3 regions of the Sinorhizobium arboris LMG 14919 genome follow, and region 2 is predicted to be linked to each of the others. Evidence: predicted binding sites of a transcription regulator. Region 2 holds the regulator's gene; each other region holds the start of a gene.
The links. Region 2 encodes PhoB, which activates phosphate uptake and scavenging genes when phosphate is short. Its sites were predicted from a motif close to TGTCATNNANCTGTCAT; they were not measured.

Region 1: the regulator PhoB is predicted to act here: its motif matches at 4,319-4,335, upstream of SINAR_RS0125915 (alkaline phosphatase D family protein).
Region 3: the regulator PhoB is predicted to act here: its motif matches at 1,738-1,754, upstream of SINAR_RS0119520 (UDP-2,3-diacylglucosamine diphosphatase).

What each region holds. Positions count from the first base shown of each region.
Region 1 covers NZ_ATYB01000014.1:3,035,029-3,042,954, forward strand. Annotated here, with positions in the region: gene SINAR_RS0125905 (GNAT family N-acetyltransferase) at 1-338, opposite strand, end outside; gene typA (translational GTPase TypA) at 687-2,513, opposite strand; gene SINAR_RS0125915 (alkaline phosphatase D family protein) at 2,649-4,211, opposite strand; gene SINAR_RS0125920 (KTSC domain-containing protein) at 4,411-4,632, opposite strand; gene SINAR_RS0125925 (amidase) at 4,813-6,120, shown strand; gene SINAR_RS1000000135810 (hypothetical protein) at 6,129-6,290, opposite strand; gene SINAR_RS0125935 (hypothetical protein) at 6,471-6,968, shown strand; gene SINAR_RS0125940 (DUF429 domain-containing protein) at 7,124-7,926, opposite strand, start outside.
Region 2 covers NZ_ATYB01000014.1:223,133-231,058, forward strand. Annotated here, with positions in the region: gene SINAR_RS0112160 (substrate-binding domain-containing protein) at 1-999, shown strand, start outside; gene pstC (phosphate ABC transporter permease subunit PstC) at 1,090-2,574, shown strand; gene pstA (phosphate ABC transporter permease PstA) at 2,571-3,893, shown strand; gene pstB (phosphate ABC transporter ATP-binding protein PstB) at 3,907-4,722, shown strand; gene phoU (phosphate signaling complex protein PhoU) at 4,808-5,521, shown strand; gene phoB (phosphate regulon transcriptional regulator PhoB) at 5,633-6,316, shown strand; gene SINAR_RS0112190 (GcrA family cell cycle regulator) at 6,534-7,055, opposite strand; gene SINAR_RS0112195 (aspartate aminotransferase family protein) at 7,467-7,926, shown strand, end outside.
Region 3 covers NZ_ATYB01000014.1:1,701,047-1,708,972, reverse strand. Annotated here, with positions in the region: gene SINAR_RS0119525 (NADP-dependent malic enzyme) at 1-1,540, opposite strand, end outside; gene SINAR_RS0119520 (UDP-2,3-diacylglucosamine diphosphatase) at 1,805-2,650, shown strand; gene SINAR_RS0119515 (MFS transporter) at 2,787-4,010, shown strand; gene dgcA (N-acetyl-D-Glu racemase DgcA) at 3,962-4,945, opposite strand; gene SINAR_RS0119505 (ABC transporter permease) at 5,131-6,270, shown strand; gene SINAR_RS0119500 (ABC transporter ATP-binding protein) at 6,281-7,090, shown strand; gene SINAR_RS0119495 (MlaD family protein) at 7,180-7,926, shown strand, end outside.

The DNA.
Region 1 (7,926 bases), 2.8 Mb from region 2:
GCTTCGCCGAAGAGGACGCGCCCGAGGCCGATGCCCTGATATTCGGGCCGGAGATAAATCTCGTAGATCTCGCCTTCCTGGGGCAGCGCGCGCGCGCGGCTCAGGCCCAGTGTCGCATAGCCGGCAATCGTTCCAGCGACATCGACGACGAGAAGGGTCGCCGGTCCGCGCGTGGCCTTGCGCCACCAGGTCTCGTCGCGACGATTGACCATTCGGACAAGGGGGCGGTGCGGAATGATGCCGCCATAGGCCTGCAGCCAGGAAACGCGATGCACGTCGGCAATCGCCGCCGCCTCATGCGGCTCCCCAGGCCGAACCTCGATCGAAACAGTCTTCATGACTTGCGACTCTAAACACACGACGCGGCGGACAGGAATCCCGCCCGGCTGCCGCGCGGCGTTAACCCACAGGCAACTTTAACGGCACCCGCCCCAAGGTTAACGCCTTTTTAACTTTATCCGCAAGCCGCCCGCGAAAGGCACACACAGCAAAAACCCCGGATCGCTCCGGGGTTCTGGTTTCTGTTCGTTCTCGGATCGAGGTTCCCGTTTGCCGAGATCGGTCCCCTCACCCCTGGCCCTCTCTCCGCTCGCGGGAGAGGGGAGCGAGGCGGTGCGGCATCCCCCTTCTCCCCGCATGCGCGGAGAAGACCGCGGCAGCGGGACGAGGGCCTCGCTTTCGGCCCCTTAAGCCGCGCCGGCTGTCCGCGACTTCTCGAAGCGCTTGCGCTCGTTGGGATCGAGATGCACCTTGCGAAGCCGGATCGACTTCGGCGTAACCTCGACCAGTTCGTCGTCCTGGATCCATGACAACGCCCGGTCGAGCGTCATGCGGATCGGCGGTGTCAGCTTTACCGCCTCGTCCTTGCCGGATGCGCGCATGTTGGTCAGCTTCTTGCCCTTCAGGACGTTCACTTCCAGATCGTTGTCGCGCGTATGAATGCCGATGATCATGCCGGCATAGACCTTTTCGCCGGCATCGATGATCATCGGGCCGCGGTCTTCCAGGTTGAACATCGCGTAAGCCACGGACTCGCCGGCGTCGTTCGAGAGCAGAACACCGTTTACGCGGCCGCCGATCTCGCCCTTATACGGCTGATAGTCGTGGAACAGGCGGTTCATGATCGCCGTGCCGCGCGTGTCGGTCAGAAGCTCCGACTGATAGCCGATGAGACCGCGGGTCGGCGCGAAGAACACGAGCCGGACGCGGTTGCCGCCGGACGGACGAAGCTCGGCCATTTCGGCCTTGCGCTCGGACATCTTCTGAACGACGACGCCCGAATGCTCTTCGTCGACGTCGATGACGACCTCCTCGATCGGCTCCAGGAGCTGTCCATTCTCATCCCTGTGCATGACCACGCGCGGACGCGAGACGGCGAGTTCGAAGCCTTCGCGGCGCATCGTTTCGATCAGAACCGCGAGCTGCAATTCGCCGCGGCCCGACACGAAAAACGAATCCTTCTCGGACGATTCCTCGATCTTCAACGCGACGTTGCCCTCGGCTTCCTTGAACAGGCGGTCGCGGATGACGCGCGAAGTGACCTTGTCGCCTTCGGTGCCGGCGAGCGGAGAATCGTTGACGAGGAAGGACATTGTGACGGTCGGCGGATCGATCGGCTGCGCCTTCAGCGGCTCGTTTATGGCCGGATCACAGAACGTATCGGCAACGGTACCCTTGGAGAGGCCGGCGATCGCCACGATGTCGCCTGCATGGGCTTCCTCGATCGGCTGACGCTCGATGCCGCGGAAGGCAAGAATCTTGGAGATGCGTCCGGACTCGAGTACCTTGCCGTCCTGCCCGAGGACCTTGACCGCCTGGTTCGGCTTGATCGAACCGGAATGAATGCGCCCGGTGATGATGCGGCCGAGGAAAGGATTGGCCTCGAGAATGGTGCCGATCATCCGGAACGGACCTTCGCCGACGCTCGGCTCCGGAACGTGATCGAGAACGAGATCGAGAAGCGGTGCCAGCCCCTCATCCTGCGGGCCTTCCGGGCTTACGTTCATCCAGCCGTTGCGGCCGGAACCGTAGAGAATCGGGAAGTCGAGCTGCTCGTCGGTCGCATCGAGCGCCGCGAAGAGATCGAATACCTCGTTGATGACTTCTTCGTGCCGGGCGTCGGGACGGTCGATCTTGTTGATCGCCACGATCGGCCGAAGACCGACCTTGAGCGCCTTGCCGACGACGAACTTCGTCTGCGGCATCGGACCTTCGGCGGCGTCGACCAGAACGATGGCGCCGTCCACCATCGACAATATGCGCTCGACTTCACCGCCGAAGTCGGCGTGGCCGGGGGTGTCGACGATATTGATGCGCGTACCCTTCCACTCGACCGAGGTCGCCTTGGCGAGGATGGTGATGCCGCGCTCCTTTTCCAGTTCGTTGGAATCCATCATGCGTTCGGCGACCCGCTGGTTCTCGCGGAAGGAGCCCGACTGCTTCAGGAGTTCGTCGACGAGCGTGGTTTTCCCATGGTCGACGTGCGCGATGATCGCGATGTTACGAATGCTCATTTTTTGTCTCGGAAAGTTCGTGGGCACGCGCGACGAGGCAGGTACCGCTTTTCAGTTGCCGCGCTCATACAGGTTTTTTCCCGGAAGCGAAAGGGGGCCGGAGCGCAGGGCTGACCTGCGTGAGACGCCGCCGGCTCAAGCGGAAGCCGCCGGATCGAGGGTTACCCGCCAGAGTTCCTGGTCCTGCCGGTCCATCAGCCGCACGGTCATCTGCCTCGTCTGGCCGCTGATATCGACGATACCGAAGAATTGCAGGCCCGCCGAGGGCGGCAGGTTGCTCTCGATTCCTCCGCCCGACGCCTTGATGAAGCGGACCTCCGGGCCGAAGGTCATGTCGAGCTCCTTCGGTCCGTAGGTGCCGGAATGAAGCGGCCCGGAGACGAACTCCCAGAAGGGCGAGAAGTCCTTGAAGGCGGCGCGCGAGGGATCGTAGTGGTGTGCCGCCGTGTAATGCACGTCCGCCGTCAGCCACACGATGTTGTCGATCGCATTGTCGCGGATGAAGCGCAGGAGATCCGCAAATTCCGTTTCGCGCCCCTTCGGCGCGCCATTGTCGCCATCGGCGATGGCATCCGATCCGCGCCTTGCCGAGTAGTCGTCCCAGACGACGAGGCCGACCGGCATGTCGCAGGCGATCACCTTCCAGGTGGCGCTGGACGCCGCAAGCTCGCGCTTCAGCCAGTCCGCCTGCCGCCAGCCGAAGAGGCCCGGATCCCCCTCGCCCTGGTTGGGACCGCGATAGGAGCGCAGATCGACGAAGAAGACGTCGAGCAGCGGCCCGTAGGCGATCTTGCGGAAGATGCGACCCGGCTCGGTCGGCCATGTGCGGATCGCCGTCATCTCGTGGAACGCGCGGGCCGCGCGGGCGGCATAGACGGCCACATCCTTTTCGGGATAGCGCGGGTCGTCGCTGAGATCGGTCGAGGCCGACCAGTTGTTCAGGACCTCGTGGTCGTCCCACTGGTAGAAGGTTGGACATTCGGCATGGAGCCCCCGCACGTGCTCATCAAGCAGGTTGTATTTCCACTGGCCACGATATTCCTCGAGGGTGCGCGCGACGTCGCGCTTCTCGGGCGTGACGATCCGGTTCTTCCACATGCCGCCGTCGCGCAGCTTGATCTCGTCGGGGATAGGATTGTCGGCATAGATCGTGTCGCCGGAATGGATGAAGAAATCCGGTTCGTGCAGCCGCATGGTCGAATAGGTCTTCATGCCGACCTCGTCGATGCCCCAGCCCTGCCCCGCCGTGTCGCCGGACCAGACGAAGCGCACGGAGCGGCGGCGCAAGGGTGCCGTCCGGAAGCGCCCGACGACCGGTTCGGAGACGCGATTGGCATCGTGGAGATCGGTCGCGATGAAGCGATAGAAGATGTCCTGGTCCGGCAGCAGCTTGTCGAGCCGGCACTTGACGGCGCAGTCGGTCAGCGGCGTCGCATCGATATCGGCAAGCCTGACGGCATTCGAAAAGCTCTCGGTGGTCGAGTATTCGACCGAGACGCGCGCCGGCCGATCGACCCGCGTCCAGATCATCCCCGAGCTCGTATCGACGTCGCCGGACTGCACCCCATGGGCGAATTCCGGCCGGCCGTAGCCGCGCGCATAGAACGGCGTGGCGAGACCGGAAGAAGCGACAAGACCGGCGGCGCCGGCGCAGAATAGGAAAGAACGCCTGGTGAGGGTGTTTCTGGGAGCGGCCAATCCGTGCCTCCGGTTCCGTTTCGCGAATCGTCGGTTTTCGCGAGCGGACCATTGGCGAGCCAGATGTCAGCGGCTTTACAGGCGGATGAAACTATTCGGACGGTTTGGCGACAGTTCTGTGAAACGGGATGCCGCCAGACACCTTCGCCCCGCTCTCGGCGAGAAAAGGCGCCCGCAGGCGGACGAGGGGCGAGCCGACCTAATGCTGGAAACCGTAGTGATGGCGTATGTGCTGATTGAAATAGTTGCCGGCGGAATCCGCATGCAACAGTTCCTCGTAAATCTCTTCCGGGACGTCGAGGTAATGATAGGGCCTGCGATTGCCGAGGAACCAGACGCTCAACGTCCGGCGGGGCGCATCGTATCTGACCTCGTGGATCGCGGAGGAGTCGAGGATTGCGGACGATCGTAGAATTCGCATCGGCGTCTTTCCGATTGCATCCAGAGTCGCTAACGCCGCTATTGTATATCAATCGCGCGATCCTTTAAATATTGAAGCGCTTCCAAAGGTTTCGGCCCCGAAAGCGCGCGCATGCTCAAGAAGCTTGCATTCGCTTTCCGCAGGCAGGCAGCGATTGCCGCAATTCACGAGGTTTCTTCCTTGCCCCGGCCAGACACGCCCTCCCGCGACCGCCTCGAAGCCATTCTCGCCCGCCTCGACCTCCGCCAGCATGAAGAGCGCGCCTTCGTGAGACTCTATCCCGAGACGGCCCGCGCGGAAGCGGACGCTGCCGACCGGAGGCGGCGCGAGGGCAAGGGCCGCGGCGCTCTCGACGGGCGGATCGTCTCCATCAAGGACCTCTTCGACATCGCAGGCGAGCCGACGCTTGCGGGCTCCGTCATCCGCCGCGCGGCACCTCCGGCAACGGCAGACGCGGCGATCGTCCGGCGTCTGCGTGCGGCCGGCGCCGTCATCATCGGCAAGACGCATATGACGGAATTCGCCTTCACCGCCGTAGGCCTCAATCCGCATTATCCGGTGCCCGGCAACGCTATCGACCCGAGCCTCATTCCCGGCGGCTCCTCTTCGGGTGCCGGCGTGTCGGCGGCCGAAGGCTCGAGCGAGATCGCCATCGGCTCCGACAGCGGCGGCTCGGTGCGCATTCCGGCAGCCCTGCAGGGCCTCGTCGGCTTCAAGCCCACCGCCCGCCGCATACCGCTGGAGGGCGCCTTCCCGTTGTCGCCGAGCCTCGATTCGATCGGCCCGCTTGCGCGCACGGTCGCCGACTGCGCGGCAGCCGACGCGGTCATGGCCGGCGAGACGCCGCGACCGCTCGAGCCCATCCCGCTTGCCGGCCTGAAGCTCGCCATCCCCGAAGGCATCCTTCTTGAAGGGCTTACGCCGGAGATAGCGGCGGCTTTCGAAAGAAGCCTGCAGGCGCTTTCGCGCGCAGGTGCGAAACTCGCCGAATGCGGGATCGACGATCTGCTTGCCCGCTTCGCCGAGGCAACCGCGATAGGCTCGCTTGCCGGCCTCGAGGCAAGCCGTGTGCACGCGGACTGGCTCCCGGACGAAAATGCGCCGGTCGACATCCGCGTGAAGTCGACGCTGCGCCGCCGCCTCGCCGTTCCCGACGCGGCGATCCGGGACCTGCTACGGACGCGGCAGGAGCTCATGCGCGTCATGGACGAGCGGCTGGCACCCTTCGATTTCATCCTGCTGCCGGCCACACCCATCCCCGCCGTCAGCATCGCCTCGATCGAAGAGGACAGGGCCGAATACCGCCGCGTGGAGGACCTGCTGCTGCGCAATATGCAGGTCGCCAACCAGTTCGACCTGACCGCAATAACCCTGCCGATGGCAGACACGAGGCTGCCGGCAGGGCTGATGCTGATGGCCCGGCACGGCGCGGACGCGATGCTGCTCGGCGCTGCGGCCTCGGTGGAAAAGCTGCTGCGCTCGGGCTGACGACTGCCTCAGTGCATCGTCGGGCTCGCCCATTCCTCTTTGAGAATCCGAAACGCGTCTTCGAGCGCAGCGACCAGCACGTCCGTCAGTTCGCCGCCGTCATTGTTCATGAGGTACAGCGCCACGGTCGCATCCTGCGGATCGCCGTAGCGCTCAACATCGTCAGACATCGAATCGTCCTTCCTTCGCCGCATTCATTACGGCCATCGGACGACGTTAGGAAGGCTGACTTGTGCAGAACTGGAGCGAGACCGACTTGCCTGTGAAGGATCGGCGCACGGGGATATTTCGCTCGCCCTGGCTCTCCTCGCGCGCTAGACCCGGCGCGGACAGTCACAAGCGGAGGCAAGATGGCGAAGAAAACCAAAGGCGACGACGCCCCCTACCTGCACCGCCTCAAGGTCGAATTTCCGGAAATCCACGCCGCCCTTGCCGCCGGCAAGATCCCGTCGCTGCGCCAGGCGCTCGTCCTCGCCGGTCTGAGGCCGGAGCGCACCCGGCTGGAAAAGCTCAAGAACTCCTGGGCGAAGGCAAGCGATGCCGAGCGCGAAAGCTTCCTCGCCTGGCTCGCCTCCGAAGGCGCGCTGTCCGCGCCCGCCGCCGCCTCGCCCAGTGCCGATCCCGCCGAAACCCCGATCGCCAGCGGCCGCTACCTACTTCCCTCAGCAATCGCCGGGATCAGAACGATCATGGCCCGGCGCCGCCTGAAGCCCGACGACGTCATGGCCGAAATGGGCTTTCCTCGCGACGGCCGCCCGCTTGCCCGCGCACTGACGCGCAACGCAAGTCTGAGGCTGTCGGTGATCGCGGGGCTGGAGGCGTGGCTCAGGAGGAATGCGGGGGAGTGATGCGGAGGGCTTACACAAGGCAGGCATGAGGGCGCTTCGACCTGTGTCCTCGCAGACAGGACAATCCTGATATGACCGGGTTGAGATCCGCCTCTCTGGCTTGAGGATCGATTTTCCAGCGATGGAAGTGACGGGCCCGTGTCGGTGGGCTCTTCTCACGCAATCGCCACATCCCGCTGTCGCGCCGCCGCGCGCAACCTCTCATGCACGCCGCGCGTCGCCGGCGCTATCATATAGCCACTCTCCAGGTCACCGATCATCACCGATTGGTCACGCGGAGCGGCAAGCCAATGCAGCCCGATCAGGCCGCAGATCAATGCGTCGACCTTGTCCTGGTCCGCCTTCCTCGGCGCCTCGAAGTTGGCCGCTACCGAGCACCATTCGTCCAGGTGCCGCAGCGAGTTCAGCATGCCGAAACGCCTGACCGCTTCAGCGACTGCCCGCCAGTCGCTGATCTTGAATCGCTTCCGGTTGGCAGGATTGTACTTCGGGGCTGCAAGCCTCGAACAGAAGGCTCCCTCGATAGCAGCCAGTGCCAGCGCGGGAAAAACTTCAATCAGGAAGAGACCGCTGGATGCTGCTCGTGCGAGCTCCGGCTCTTCCGTCGCACCCAACGCCTGCTTGAAGCGCCAGATCGGTGCGGCGTCATCGAACATACCCTTCTTCGACCGGCTGGCAGGCTGAACGCCGCCGCCAATCCAGGAGATCAACGATCCGGCCACCTTGTCGACGGGACGCGAGCCGGTGAGGTTCGGGACTATTGTTGGCTGATCCAGGGCCACAAGGCACTTCTGGGCATCCTTGCGCTCGCCCTCGATGACATCCAGTGCCTCCGCAAACGAGGCGAGCCGGGGCGCAAGATGCAAATGAGCGCCGTCGCAATCCAGACGAATGACACAGATCGCTCCGGGAGCTTTCGGATTATCGGTCCAGGCCGAGTCGAAGCCGACAATGGAAG
Region 2 (7,926 bases):
GCTTCCGCCGCCTTCGCGGGCGTTGCAGCGGCTCGCGACCAGATCCAGGTCGCCGGCTCCTCGACCGTTCTTCCCTATGCCAAGATCGTTGCCGAGAACTTCGGCGAGGCGTTCCCCGACTTCAAGACGCCGGTGGTCGAGTCCGGCGGTTCCTCGGCCGGCCTGAAGGAGTTCTGCAAGGGCGTCGGTGAAGACACGATCGACATCGCCAACTCTTCCCGCAAGATCAAGGACAGCGAAGTCGAGGCCTGCAAGGCCGCCGGCGTGACCGAGATCCAGGAAGTGAAGATCGGCTACGACGGCATCGTCTTCGCCACCGACGCCGGCAACGCCGACCTCACTCTGAAGCCGGAGCACCTCTACAAGGCGCTCGCCGCCGAGGTCGTCGTCGACGGCAAGCTGGTTGCCAACCCCTACAAGAAGTGGTCGGAAGTCGACGCTTCGCTGCCCGACGCCGAAATCGCCGCCTATATTCCGGGCGAGAAGCACGGCACCCGCGAAGTCTTCGAAGAGAAGATCCTTGCTGCAGGCTGCAAGGACAGCGGCGCTCAGGACGTCATCAAGACCGCGGTCAGCGATGAAAAGCAGCAGCACAGCAAGTGCATCGCCGTGCGCAAGGACGGCATGGCCGTCGACATCGACGGCGACTACACCGAGACGCTGGCGCGTATCGCTTCGAACAAGAACGGCATCGGCGTCTTCGGTCTTTCGTTCTTCGAAAACAACGCCGACAAGCTGAAGGTTGCAACCGTCAACGGCGTCGTTCCCTCGACCGAGACGATCGCTTCGGGTGAGTATCCGGTTTCCCGTCCGCTGTTCTTCTACGTCAAGAAGGCTCATATCGGCGTTATTCCGGGCCTCAAGGAATATGTCGAATTCTTCGTCGACGATCAGATGATCGGCCCCGACAGCCCGCTCGCCGAATACGGCCTCGTTGCCGCTCCGGACGCCGAGCGCGAAGAAATCCGCGAGTCCTTCGAGGCAGGCAACCTGCTCTGATCATGACAGGCTCCGGTGCCTCGCGGCGCCGGAGCCGCATCTTCCGAATTTGCCGGCGGCTTGTGGCAAGCCTGTCGCGGAGACGTGCTGATGAGTACTTCGCTCCTTCTCCTGATCATTTTTCTGATCGGTTTCATTGCGTTTCTTGCCGGTCGCGCCCGCTCGTTCGCCCGATCCGGAGGCAAGCTCGCCAGCCTGCATTCCCTGCCCGGATATCACGGCAGCTACGTCGCCATCTGGGCGACGCTGCCGGCCCTTCTGCTGCTCGCCGTCTGGCTCGTCGCCGCTCCGGTCTATATCGATTATGCCGTTCGTTCGTCTCTTCCGGAGTCGGTCCGGGATCAGGGGGCTGCCACCGCCCAGCTCGCGCTCGGTCAGGTCAAGTCCGTGGCCGTCGGCTTCGAGCGCCTGAGTGCGAACGAGATAGCTGCAATCGAAAACGGCTCGGCCAACATGCGGGCGGCCCTGGCTTCGAAGGGCGTGGCGCTTGCCGGCGAGGGCGAGCCCTACATGGTCCAGTCCGCCCAGCAGTTCAATTCGATGCGGCAATACAGCCGCTGGCTGATGGGCGCCGTGGTGCTGATCGCTTCCGTTGCCGGCGGGCTGCATGCGATCCGCAACATCGACGTCCGTTTCCGTGCCCGCAACCGGGTAGAGCGCGTCATGCTCGGCTCGCTCGTCGTCGCCTCTTCCATAGCCATTCTGACGACAGTCGGCATCGTCGCCTCGATGCTTTCGGAGGCGGGTCGCTTCTTCACCATGGTATCGCCGGTCGAGTTCTTCTTCGGCACGGTCTGGGACCCGCGCTTCGCGGCCGCCGGAAGCGGAGGCGCTTCCGGTCAGTTCGGCCTGCTGCCGCTGCTTGCAGGTACGTTGTATATCGCCTTCGTGGCGATGCTCTTCGCCGTGCCGATCGGACTTTTCGCCGCCATCTACATGGCCGAATATGCAAGCCCGCGGCTGCGGTCTCTTGCGAAACCTCTCCTCGAAGTGCTCGCCGGCATCCCGACCATCGTCTACGGCTTCTTCGCGCTGGTCACCGTGGGCCCGTTCCTGCGCGACATCTCCGCGCAACTGAACGGCCTCGTCACCGGAAACTACCAGAACTTCATTCAGGCCCAGAGCGTCATCACCGCCGGCATCGTCATGGGCATCATGCTCATTCCGTTCGTCTCGTCATTGTCCGACGACATCATCACCCAGGTGCCCCGGGCGCTGCGTGACGGTTCGCTCGGCCTCGGGGCGACGCGTTCGGAGACGGTGAAGAAGGTGATCCTGCCTGCCGCGCTTCCCGGCATCGTCGGTGCGCTGCTTCTGACGGCGTCGCGCGCGGTGGGCGAGACGATGATTGTCGTGCTCGCTGCCGGTGTTGCCGCGCGCATGCAATTGAACCCCCTTGAGCCGATGACCACCGTGACGGTCAAGATCGTGAATCAGCTGACGGGCGATCTCGAGTTCACCTCGCCGCAGACGCTGGTCGCCTTCGCACTCGGCATCACGCTCTTTGTTATCACGCTCGGCCTCAACGTTTACGCGCTCTACATCGTGCGCAAATATCGGGAACAATACGAATGACCGAATTTGCCTCCCCGACGGCAAGGGTCTCCACCCGCCCCGCCGCAAGCCGCCGCGATATCGGCATCAAGCGCCGCTATGCCGCGGAGCGCCGTTTCCGTGCCTTCGGAATCGGTGCCATCGCCATCGGTCTTTTCTTTCTTGCGGTTCTCCTCTGGAGCGTCGTTTCGAAGGGCTACACCGCCTTCCAGCAGACGACGATCACGCTGCCGATCGAGTTCTCCGAGAAGGTGATCGATCCGAAAAACGAACGGGCGACCGATCCGAAGCAGCTCTACACCGCCAATTATCCGCTGCTCGTGCGCGAAGCTCTGGTAAAGCAGCTCGGCATCGATCCGACGAAGCGGCCGCTGGTGAAACAGGCGAGCGATATGGTCTCCGCCAGCGCCCGGACGCAACTGCGTGACATCGTCGTCGCCGATCAGTCGGTCATCGGCAGGACGATCCCCGTCACGCTGCTTGCCGATGCGAACATCGACTCCGCCTTCAAGGGCCAGATCGACCTTTCGGTCGACGAATCCAAACGCAAGGTGAAGGACGAGCAGGTCGCGTGGATGAATCAGCTTGCCGAGGCCGGCGTGCTCAAGAAGAGCTTCAACACCGGTATCTTCACCTTCGGCGCATCGAGCCGACCTGAAGCGTCGGGTGTCGGCGTCGCCCTTCTCGGTTCGTTCTATATGATGCTGATCGTCCTCGTGCTGTCGTTGCCGATCGGCGTTGCCGCCTCCATCTATCTTGAGGAATTCGCACCGAAAAACCGGCTCACGGATCTGATCGAGGTGAACATCAACAACCTGGCGGCCGTACCGTCCATCGTCTACGGTCTCCTCGGGCTTGCCGTTTTCGTCAATTTTGCGGGCATGCCGCGCTCGGCGGCGCTCGTCGGCGGGTTCGTGCTGACGCTGATGACCCTTCCGACGATCATCATTGCTACGCGGGCGGCCTTGAAGGCGGTGCCTCCGTCGATCCGCTCCGCCGCGCTCGGCCTTGGCGCATCGAAGATGCAGACCATCTTCCATCACGTGCTGCCGCTTGCCATGCCCGGCATCCTGACCGGCACGATCATCGGCCTCGCCCATGCGCTGGGCGAGACGGCGCCGCTGCTTCTGATCGGCATGGTCGCCTTCGTGGTCGACTTTCCGGGGTCGCCCCTCGAGCCGTCCACGGCGCTGCCGGTACAAATCTACATGTGGGCCAACGAGGCCGAGCGTGCCTTCGTTGAGCGTACCTCGGGAGCGATCATCATTCTCTTGATCTTTCTCATCGTCATGAATCTCGGGGCAATTCTCTTGCGGCGTCGCTTTGAGCGCCGCTGGTAGTGGGGTAAGGACTATGAACATCATGTCGGAAGCTGCAGTCGAAGAGGCTCTTGACCAGAAAATGAACACGGTGCCTTACAAGATGATCGGCAAGGATGTGTCGGTCTACTACGGCGAGAAGCGCGCGCTTTTCGACGTGAACCTCAACATCCGCGAGAATACGGTCACGGCGTTGATCGGTCCCTCCGGTTGCGGCAAATCGACGTTCCTGCGCACTTTGAACCGGATGAACGACACGATCGAGAACTGCCGCGTGACCGGCAGGATCACGCTGGACGAAGACGACATCTACGATCCGTCGATCGACGTGGTGGAACTGCGTGCCCGCGTCGGCATGGTGTTCCAGAAACCCAATCCGTTTCCGAAATCGATCTACGACAACGTCTCCTACGGTCCGCGCATCCATGGTCTGGCACGCACCAAGGCCGAACTGGACGAGGTCGTGGAAACCAGCCTGCAGAAGGCCGGACTCTGGAACGAAGTGAAGGATCGGCTGCAGGAGCCGGGCACCGGCCTTTCCGGCGGCCAGCAGCAGCGCCTCTGCATCGCCCGCGCCGTCGCGGTCAGCCCTGAGGTCATCCTGATGGACGAACCCTGCTCGGCACTCGACCCCATTGCGACCGCGAAGGTCGAGGAACTCATCCACGAATTGCGGGCAAATTTCACGATCGTGATCGTCACCCACTCGATGCAGCAGGCGGCGCGTGTTTCGCAGCGCACGGCCATGTTCCATCTCGGCAATCTCGTCGAGGAGAACGATACCGACAAAATGTTCACCAACCCGGACGATCAGCGCACCCAGGACTACATCATGGGCCGCTTCGGCTGATGGCGGAGGGGCGCGCTTTTCCGCCCCTCCCGGTTTAAGATCGACCGAGCCCGTTCAGAACAGCGCGTGTCCCGAGGAAACGAATATGTCTCACGCACACATCATGTCCGCCTTCGACGAAGAGTTGAAATATCTGACGCGACGCATCTCCGAGATGGGGGGGCTTGCCGAGCAGATGGTTGCGGACTCCGTCCGCGCTCTCGTCAATTCCGATCTTGCCCTGGCCCAGAAGGTGATCTCCGATGACGCGATTCTGGACGACGCGGAGCGCCAGATTGGCGAGAAGGCGATCGTCACCATTGCCAAACGCCAGCCTATGGCGTCGGATCTCCGCGAGATCATGGGTTCGATCCGTATCGCGGCCGACCTGGAGCGCGTGGGCGACCTCGGCAAGAACACGGCAAAGCGCGTGATCGCCGTTGCGGGGTCCGGCATCCCGCGCAAGCTCGCGCGCGGCCTCGAACACCTGGCCGAGCTCGCGCTCGTTCAGTTGAAGGAGGTCCTGGACGTTTACGCCTCGCGCTCACCTGAAAAGGCGAACAGCATTCGCGAGCGCGATGAAGAGATCGACGCGATCTACACTTCGCTGTTCCGGGAATTGCTGACCTATATGATGGAAGACCCGCGCAACATCACGCCGTGCACGCATCTTCTCTTCTGCGCCAAGAACATCGAGCGTATCGGCGATCACGCGACCAACATCGCGGAAACGATCTACTACATGGCGACAGGCGCCCAACCGCAGGGCGAACGGCCGAAGGACGACATGACGTCGACATTGGGTTCCGTGACGGACTGAAATCGCACGGCATCCGGTGCCTACGCAGAATTTTGTTCCGGCCGCCCTGGCGCGGCCTATACCAGGCGCGGCGGCATGACGGTCGTCGTGCGTAGGAAGGAGTCCTACTGAATGTTGCCGAAGATTGCCGTAGTCGAAGACGAGGAAGCCCTGAGCGTTCTCCTGCGCTACAATCTCGAGGCGGAAGGCTTCGAGGTGGATACGATCCTTCGCGGCGACGAGGCGGAAATCCGCCTGCAGGAGCGCCTGCCCGATCTTCTCATTCTCGATTGGATGCTGCCCGGAGTTTCCGGCATCGAGCTCTGCCGCAGGTTGCGCCAGCGGCCGGAAACGGAACGGTTGCCGATCATCATGCTGACGGCGCGCGGCGAGGAAAGCGAACGGGTGCGGGGCCTTGCCACCGGCGCCGACGATTACGTGGTCAAGCCCTTCTCGACGCCGGAACTGATGGCGAGGGTCAAGGCGATGCTCCGGCGAGCGAAGCCGGAGGTCCTGTCGACGCTCCTGCGCTGCGGCGACATCGAGCTCGACCGGGAGACGCACCGGGTCCATCGCCGCAGCCGTGAAGTGCGCCTGGGCCCTACGGAGTTCCGGCTTCTGGAATTCCTCATGTCCTCACCGGGACGCGTCTTTTCCCGTTCGCAACTTCTGGACGGCGTCTGGGGACATGACATCTATGTCGACGAACGGACCGTGGACGTCCATGTCGGACGTCTGCGCAAGGCGCTGAACTTCTCCAACATGCCGGACGTCATCCGGACGGTGCGCGGCGCGGGCTATTCGCTGGAAAGCTGAGGACTGTGCGTCCAATGTCGCCCGTGCCGGCTTGCGACATGGCAAGAAAAAGGGGCCCTTCCGGCCCCATTTTGTTCGTTGTCGAGTGCGCCTGGGAGCGGTCCACTGCTTCATTGAAGCGGCGAAACGCTCTGATGCATTGAACTAAACTGCGCACTTCGCACGGAAACCGTTACGTTCATGATTTCAGGTCGACCAGACCTAAAATCATCGTGATCTAGCGCATGCGCCGGCGCTCGGCGGAGGGTTGGTAGGCGAGCCGGGCGTGATAGGTGCAATAGGGAGAGGCTTCCGGAGATTCGTTGCCGCAGAAGTGGAACTCTTCCTTGAGCGGATCGCCGATCGGCCACTTGCAGGTGCGTTCGGTAAGCTCGGTGAGTTCCAGCCGCCGCGACATCGGCACGACGATGTTGCTGTCGAGTTCCATTTCCTGGTCGATCGCCAGGTCGACTGCGATCTCTTCCTTGAGCGCTGTCGCGCCGGCAGTCCGGGTCACGGTGCGCGTTACCGAACGCGCGGCGTAGTTCGGTGCGCGTGGCGCGGAGGTCGCCCGTTTGGGGCGGGCAGCAGCGGTCGCATTTCCGCCGGCCTTGGCGCGACCGGGCAGGCTCAGGCGGTGAACCTTGCCGATGACCGCGTTGCGACTGACGCCGCCCAACTGCGCCGCGATCTGGCTGGCGCTCAGGCCCTCCGACCACAGCTTCTTCAGTTTCTCGACCCGCTCGTCAGTCCAGTTCATCTCTGCACTCCCCGTTCTCGGCGTTGGGATGGCGGAATCCGTCACCGCTCCCCGGGAAAAGCCCGAAGATTCAACGCGATAATACTTTTGGTGACTAGGTCCGCCGCATGCGTCTAGTAATTGAATATTAACCTACCGGCAGGGTGACTCCGTGGCAAGAGTCGCCGGAATCGCGCCGAATCGATTTCGTGGTTTTCCCCAACTTGCTGTCGGAGCGTTGCATTTTTGCAAGTCCCAAGGCGCGATTTTTTCACGGTTCGGAATCGGTATCTGCAAGCGCCTGCAAACCTTGGTTTTGTTGACATTGCGGTGCGAAATGGGAATAGTGCCTCTCGCCGCCGCGAGGCGGCATTTTTGATTTTTACCGGGCCGAAGAACCCGAGCTGCTGCCGGAATGAAGGAGAGTTCGACATGACCGCAACCACGCCGCTTTACGACACCTATCTGCGCGCGCCGTTGCGTTTCGAGCGAGGTGAAGGCGTTTGGCTGATCGCCGACGATGGCACCCGCTATCTCGACTTCGCAGCCGGTGTCGCCGTGAACTCACTCGGCCACGCTCATCCGCATCTCGTCGAAGCCCTGAAGGCGCAGGCCGACAAGGTCTGGCATTTGTCCAATCTCTACGAGATTCCGGGGCAGGAAAGCCTTGCGCGGCGGCTGACCCAGGTCACCTTCGCCGACCGTGTGTTCTTCACCAATTCGGGTGCGGAGGCGCTCGAATGCGCGATCAAGACCGCACGGCGCTATCATTTCGCCAAGGGGCACGTGGAGAAATTCCACATCATTACCTTCGAAGGCGCTTTCCATGGTCGCACGCTCGCGACGATCGCCGCCGGCGGGCAACAGAAATACATCGAAGGCTTCGGACCGA
Region 3 (7,926 bases), 1.5 Mb from region 2:
GATTGACCACCTCGAAATCTGCATCGGGACGGATCCTGAGGCCGTAGCGCCGCAGTCGCGTTTCGATGATTTGCGGACGGCCGATCAGGATCGGCTTGGCGGTGCCTTCTTCCAGCAGCACCTGGGCCGCACGCAACACCCGCTCGTCTTCGCCCTCGGCAAAGATCACGCGGTTCTTCGCCGCGTTCTTCGCCGCCGCGAAGACCGGCTTCATGATGAAGCCGGAGCGGAAGACGAAACGGTTGAGCTTATCGAGATAGGCGTCGAAGTCCTGGATCGGGCGTGTGGCGACGCCGCTTTCGGCCGCAGCCTTTGCAACGGCCGGCGCAATGCGCAGGATCAGCCTCTGATCGAAAGGTGAAGGAATCAGGTAATCGGGGCCGAACACCGGCGTCTCGCCGGAATAGGCGCGCGCCGCGACATCCGACGGCTCCTCGCGGGCAAGACCGGCGATTGCGCGCACGGCCGCCATCTTCATCTCTTCGTTGATGGTGCGCGCGCCGCAATCGAGCGCGCCCCGGAAGATATGCGGGAAACAGAGGACATTGTTGACCTGGTTCGGAAAGTCCGATCGTCCGGTGCAGATCATGGCGTCGGGGCGCGCGGCACGGGCCACCTCGGGCATGATCTCAGGCGTGGGGTTGGCCAGCGCCATGATCAGTGGCTTTTCGGCCATCTGCGCCAACAGTTCGGGCTTGAGAACGCCTGCGGCCGAAAGGCCCAGGAACACGTCGGCTCCGCCGATGCTGTCGGAGAGTACGCGATTGTCGCTGTCCTGCGCGTAAACGGCTTTCCACTCGTCCATGAGGGCCTCGCGTCCCTTGTAGACGAGACCTTCGATGTCGTGGACCCAGATGTTTTCGCGCCTCGCGCCCAGCGTGACGAGGAGGTTGAGGCAGGCAAGCGCCGCCGCTCCGGCACCGGAGGCGACGATCTTGGCCTCGGCAATGTCCTTGCCGGCGAGTTCCAGGCCGTTCAATACCGCCGCCGCAACGATAATCGCGGTCCCATGCTGATCGTCGTGGAAGACCGGTATTTCCATTTTTTCGCGCAGACGCCGCTCCACCTCGAAACATTCAGGTGCCTTGATGTCCTCGAGGTTGATGCCGCCGAAGGTCGGCTCCAGTGCCGAGACGACGTCGACCATCCGGTCGACCGTCGGTGCGTCGATTTCGATGTCGAAGACGTCGATCCCTGCGAACTTCTTGAAGAGAACGGCTTTCCCTTCCATCACCGGTTTGGAGGCGAGGGGACCGATATTGCCGAGACCGAGAACGGCGGTGCCGTTGGATACCACGGCGACGAGATTGGCGCGGGCGGTGAAATCGGCTGCGGTCTCGGGGTTGTCTCTGATGGCGAGGCAGGGTGCGGCGACTCCGGGCGAATAGGCGAGCGCCAGGTCGCGCTGGTTCCCGAGCGGTTTGGTCGGCTGTATCTCGAGCTTGCCGGGGCGAGGATAGCGGTGAAAGAAGAGCGCCTGCTGATCGATGTCACCGCTGGCGGGAACGGCTTGGGATTTCGCTTTATCGCCCGTGCTCATGCCTTTGCATTCCTTGAATTCTTGCGTGGGACGCGAGAGCGCGGCTGCGAGATCGCGTTCACGTCCAGTGCTGATCGATGTCGTGCCTTTTGGCATGAATCGACCAGCAGGTACAGTTTCGAGGCGGTTCTTTCCGCGGCATTCGCTGCGAATGCGCTTCGCCCGAATTGCACGACGGTTTTGAAGAGCGCGCCCCGTGTCATCTTCCTGAAACACGAGTCTGATTTTGACGGTCCTGAAACGGCTAACCAGGATGAGGCTGGCATGGCGGCGGCATCGGCACCCCAACAGGATTCCGTTCGGAAACTGCGGACGCTCTTCATTTCCGATGTTCATCTGGGCTCGAAGGCGGCCAAGACGGACTTTTTGCTGGATTTCCTGCGGCACCACGAGGCCGAGACGATCATCCTGGTCGGCGATATCGTGGACGGTTGGCGGCTGAAGCGCAGCTGGTACTGGCCGCAATCGTGCAACGACGTCGTGCAGAAGCTTCTGCGCAAAGCGCGAAAAGGCACGCGGATCATCTACATCCCCGGCAATCACGACGAATTCCTCCGCGACTTTCCGGGCGTTCATTTCGGCGGCATCGAAGTGGCGCAGCGCCACCTCCATCGGGGCGCCGACGGGCGGACCTATCTCGTGCTGCACGGCGACGAGTTCGACGTCGTCGTGCGCAATGCACGCGTTCTCGCCTATCTCGGCGACTGGGCCTACGACATGGCGATCGCCATCAATATCGGCCTTGCGGCGGTACGCCGTCGTCTGGACATGCCGTACTGGTCATTCTCCTCCTGGGCCAAGCTGCAGGTGAAACATGCCGTGAACTTCATCGGCGAGTTCCAGAAAGTCGTGGCCGAGGAAGCCCGTCGCCACAATGCGCAAGGGGTGATCTGCGGTCACATCCATCATGCGGTCATCGAAGAGATCGACGACATCAAATACATCAACACAGGCGACTGGGTGGAGAGCTGCACGGCAATCGCCGAACATCACGACGGTACGATGGAGCTTATCACCTGGCACCAGGTGCGCGGCGACACGGAGGCAAAGCAACACGCCGGCGAGGCAGAGGCGATGCCCGTCAGGCGGTTTGCGCCGCAGGCCGCCTGAGAGATCTTGGGGTGACGAAGGCTTGGCCGGCATGGCGGTTATCGTGGCGGTGGACAAGCTTCCGCTGTGACAACTAGCCGATGGCAAACGCACGCGCGGTTGTGTTAATGGTGGTGTACAGCCATCAGGTTTCTCCATGATTCCCTCATCTGCTCCCGCATTCGTCGCGGGGCCCCCGCCGCGCCATTTCGCACTCCGCATCGCGCTGCTCTTCTCAGCGCCGCTGATCGTCAACGGCTTCGCGATGCCGTATTTCCCGGTCTGGCTCAGCGGCCTGTCGCTCAGCGACTTCGAAATCGGCGTGGTGCTTGCGGTCCCGATGTTCATCCGGGTGATCACCGCCCCGCTGGCGGGCGTTCTCGCCGACCGCATTGGCGAGCGGGCGATCGTCCTGATCTGGTCCGGTATCCTGTCCTTCGCCGGGGCCATCGTTTTATTCTATGCGCAGAGCTTCTGGCCGGTGCTCGTCATCTACACTCTGCAATCGGCGGTTTATTCGCCCTATGTGCCGATTGTGGAGGCGATCGCGCTTTCCGGAGTGCGGCGCTGGGGTTTCGACTATGCGCAAATGCGTGTCTGGGGATCGGTCGCTTTTATCGGGGCGACGATGTTGGGCGGCTGGCTGATTGGGATTGTCGGGGGGCAGGTGGTCCTGCCGGCCATGGCGGCGGGCTTCGCGCTCACCATCCTGTTGGCCGTGGCGGCGCCGCGTGTCGGCCGGCCGCGCAGGCCCTCACCGATTACCGCGATCACCGAGCCGCCGCCGCAGTCGCTGCGCCAGTCCGATCTGCAACTGCTGCTGGTCGGCGTGACCCTGGTCAACAGCAGCCACGCGATGCTTTTCGCCTTCTCTGCCATCTACTGGCAGCATATCGGCTACAGCGGCACGCAGATCGGTGTCCTCTGGAGCGCCGGCGTGGCGGCGGAAGTGCTGATGTTCTTCTTCGCCAAGGCGATCGTCCGTCGTTTCAGCGTCTGGACCATGATCTTTTCCGGCTGCCTGCTCGCGGTCGTGCGCTGGCTGATTTTTCCGATGGATCTCGGCTTCTCGGGCTATTTCGTCCTGCAATGCCTTCACGCCTTCACCTATGCGATCATGCATACGGGCATGCAGCACAAGCTCGTCGAGCGTGTCGCCGAGGAGCAGGAGGCGGCGGCGCAAGGGCTCTATTTTTTCTACACCGGCATCTTCACGGCGATCTTCACCTTTCTGTCCGGCTATTTCTACGCCTGGTTCGGCGTCGACGGCTTCTACTCCATGTCGGTGGTCGCGCTCTCGGGCTGCCTGTTCACTTTCCTCGGCTGGTATCTTCAGCCCCAGAGGCTGGCCTCCGGCGGCAAGACGAGCGAGGTCTCGTAGCGCAGGCCCGGCGAACGGTCTTTGGAGAGCAGCAGCGGACCGTCGAGATCGACGAAATCCGCGCCCTGGGCGACGAGGACCGCCGGTGCCATGGCAAGCGAACTGCCGACCATGCAGCCGACCATGATCTTGAGGCCGAGGCTCTCGGCGGCTGCGCGCATGCGCAGTGCCTCGGTGAGCCCGCCGGTCTTGTCGAGCTTGATGTTGACCGCGTCGTAGCGGCCGACAAGCCTCTCGAGGTCTTCCGTGGCATGCACGCTTTCATCGGCACAGACCGGCACCGGCCGGGCCAGGGAGGCGAGTATCTCGTCGTGCCCGGCCGGCAGCGGCTGTTCGATGAGGCTGATGCCGTGCTCGGCGCAGGCGGCGAAGTGGGCGGCAATATTGTCGGCGGTCCATCCCTCGTTGGCGTCGAGAATGATCCGGCTGTCGGGTGCGCCGCTCCTGACGGCGCGAATGCGCGCCGTGTCATCCGGCGTTCCGACTTTCACCTTGAGAAGCGCCCGATGGGCGTGTTTCGCTGCCTGGGCTTTCATCTCCTCCGGCTCGGCGAGCGACAAGGTGTAGGCGGTGGTCAACGGCGTCGGGTCAGCCAGGCCGGCGAGCGCGGCAGCGGAGCGTCCACTGCCTTTTGCCTCGAAATCCCACAGGGCGCAGTCCACCGCGTTTCGAGCAGCGCCGGCTTTCATCGCCTGCTGCAGGTCCGTGCGCGTCATGCCCTCTTCGATGAGCGGCCGAACCGCCTCGATGGCACTCAGCACCGATTCGATCGATTCGCCGTAGCGGCCATAGGGGACGCACTCGCCCCATCCCGATAGCTCGCCGTCGGCAAGGCGGCAGGTGACGACGCTTGCCGTGGTTTTCGAGCCCCGGGAAATGGTGAAAGCACCGGCAATCGGGAAATGTTCGACGGTGGCTGTAAGAGAAATCGGCATAGGGGACCCTTTGACTGATCCGCTCCGGTCGCGGACGGCGGACTTTTCGCGAAGCTTGTGACCCATTGTGTCATTTCTGTCGCACCAGGGGCACTGTACGACTTTGAATTCCCGCACGATTTTGTCATCAAGCGGAATCTGGTTTAAGAGACTATGAGGAGAACGAGCTGAAAGACTGATATCACGTGACGCGTGCCCAGACAGAGACCGCTGCCGACGTCGTCGTCGAGGAGGGCGCCGCCGGAAACGGTCGGCGATATGTGTTTAGCGGCGACTGGCGGCATGAGACGGCGGAGGCGATGGCTGCCAAGTTGAAGCGGCTTGAAAAACCCGCCGGCGGGCAGAACGAGTTCGACTTTTCCGGCATCACGGCGATGGACACGGCCGGCGCGTGGATCATTCGTCGTTTCATGAATGGGATAGCCGACGAGGTTCGTTTCGCGGGCGGCCAGCGCTACGCCGAATTGGTCCGCGCCCTGCCGAAGCAACTGCGCCGCCCGGAAGAGAATGCGGCCAGAATGCCGCTTTTCCAGCGGCTGTTCACTCCAGTGGGTGAGTTGACGGTTTCCATATGGACCGACACGGTAGCGGCCATGTTCATCCTGGGGTCCGCAGTACGCGGCGCTCAGATGAAGCTCGGGCGTCACGCCGGCGTTTCGCCTGCTGCGATCGTTCACCAGATCGATCGTATGGGTGTCATGGCGACGCCGATCATCACTCTGATGTCGTTCCTGATCGGCGCCATCATCGCTCAGCAGGGAGCATTCCAGCTTCGCTCGTTCGGCGCGGAAATCTTCGTCGTCGATCTTGTCGGCATTCTGCAATTGCGCGAGATCGGCGTGTTGCTCACTGCAATCATGATCGCCGGCCGGTCGGGCAGCGCGATTACCGCCGAGATAGGCTCCATGAAAATGCGCGAAGAGGTCGACGCGCTCAAGGTCATGGGCCTGAGCCCGGTGGGCGTCCTGGTCTTTCCGCGTCTCGTGGCGCTGACGATTGTGTTGCCGCTCCTGACGATCATTGCGAACTTTGCCGCCCTTACCGGGGCCGCCATGGTGGCCTGGGCCTATTCCGGCATCACGATCCCGACCTTTCTGGCGCGATTGCAGGAGGCGGTCGATTTCTCTTCGGTCGCCGCCGGTATGATCAAGGCGCCATTCATGGCGCTCATCATCGGCGTCGTGGCCGCGGTCGAGGGACTGAAGGTCGGGGGCAGCGCCGAGTCGCTCGGGCGGCGCGTGACGTCGTCCGTCGTCAAATCCATATTCGTCGTGATTCTGATCGACGGATTGTTCGCCATGTTCTACGCGGCAATCGATTTCTGAGGTAGCGAACATGGTTCAAGCGGCAATCGAGAAGCAAGAGGATGCAAGGGAACAGCGAGAGGCGGTCCTCTCCGTTCGCGATCTTACCGTCGGATTCGGCGACCATATCGTTCTCGACAACCTCAATCTCGAAGTGCTGCGGGGCGAAATCCTCGGCTTTGTCGGCGCCTCCGGAACCGGAAAGTCGGTGCTGATGCGCACCGTCCTCCGGCTCCTGCCGAAGCGTTCCGGCACGATCGAAATTCTCGGCGCCGATTACGACAAGATGGGCGAGGCCGAGCGCATCGCGCTCGATATGCGCCTCGGCGTGCTGTTCCAGCATGGCGCGCTTTTCTCCGCCTTGACGGTGCGTGAGAATATCCAGGTGCCGATGCGCGAATATCTCGATCTGCCGCAAGATCTGATGGACGAACTGGCGCGGTTGAAGATCGAACTGGTAGGCCTGGCGCCGGAGGCGGCGGAGAAGTATCCGTCCGAGCTTTCGGGCGGAATGATCAAGCGTGCGGCCCTGGCGCGTGCGCTTGCGCTGGATCCCGACCTCGTCTTTCTCGACGAGCCGACATCCGGCCTCGATCCGATCGGGGCGGCGGAGTTCGACGAGCTGATCGCCAAGCTGCGGGACACGCTTGGTCTGACCGTGTATATGGTGACGCACGATCTCGACAGTCTGTTTTCGGTTTGTGACCGGATCGCCGTGCTCGGCAAGAAACGCGTTCTTGTCGAGGGCACCATCGAGGACATGCTCGCCTGTGACGAGCCCTGGGTGAAGTCGTATTTCCGGGGCAAGCGCGCAAGGGCGATCGTGCGCGAGCACGATTGAAACGAGAATGCTGGGGCAGGGAGCTATGGCAAAGCTGCTCGCAGAGGCACATGAACAGGCGGCCAGGACCGCAAGGGTAGGTAATGCCGATGGAAACTAAAGCGAATTATGCCATTGTCGGCTTCTTCACCGTCCTGGTCATCGCCGCGGCTTTCGGTTTCGTTTACTGGATGTCGCAGTATGGCCGGACCGGCCAGATGGTCGAGCTCGTCGTCAACATTCCAGGATCGGCAAACGGTCTCTCGGTTGGCTCGCCGGTGCGCTTCAACGGAATCAACGTCGGCAGCGTCCGCAATCTTGCGATCGATGCCAATGACCCCCGCTATTCCATCGCGATCACCGAGGTCTCGGCCGATGCGCCTGTCATGAAATCGACAAAGGCGACGCTCGAAGTGCAGGGACTGACGGGCGCGGCCTATATCGAACTCAGCGGCGGGCGCAAGGGGGACGAAAATATTCTGAAGACCGCTCTGGAGAGCGGCACCCAGGCGCATATCCTTGCCGATCAGTCGAGCGTCACCAGCCTGCTGGCGACCGCCGATCAGATTCTCGACCGAGCGAATTCGGCGATCACGGATATTCAAAGCTTCGTCACCGACGTCCGCGGTCCGCTGACCGCAACCATCGGCAATGCGGAACGGTTTTCCAAGGCACTGGCGGACAATTCCGATGCGATCGACCAGTTTCTGAAGAGCGTCGAGCAACTGTCGGGATCGGTCAGCGCAGCTTCGAAGAAGCTCGACGATACGCTTGCGAGCGCCGACCGGCTGATCAAGTCGGTCGACCCGAAGAAGATCGATAACATCGTCAGTAACGCCGAACAGGTGAGCAACGAT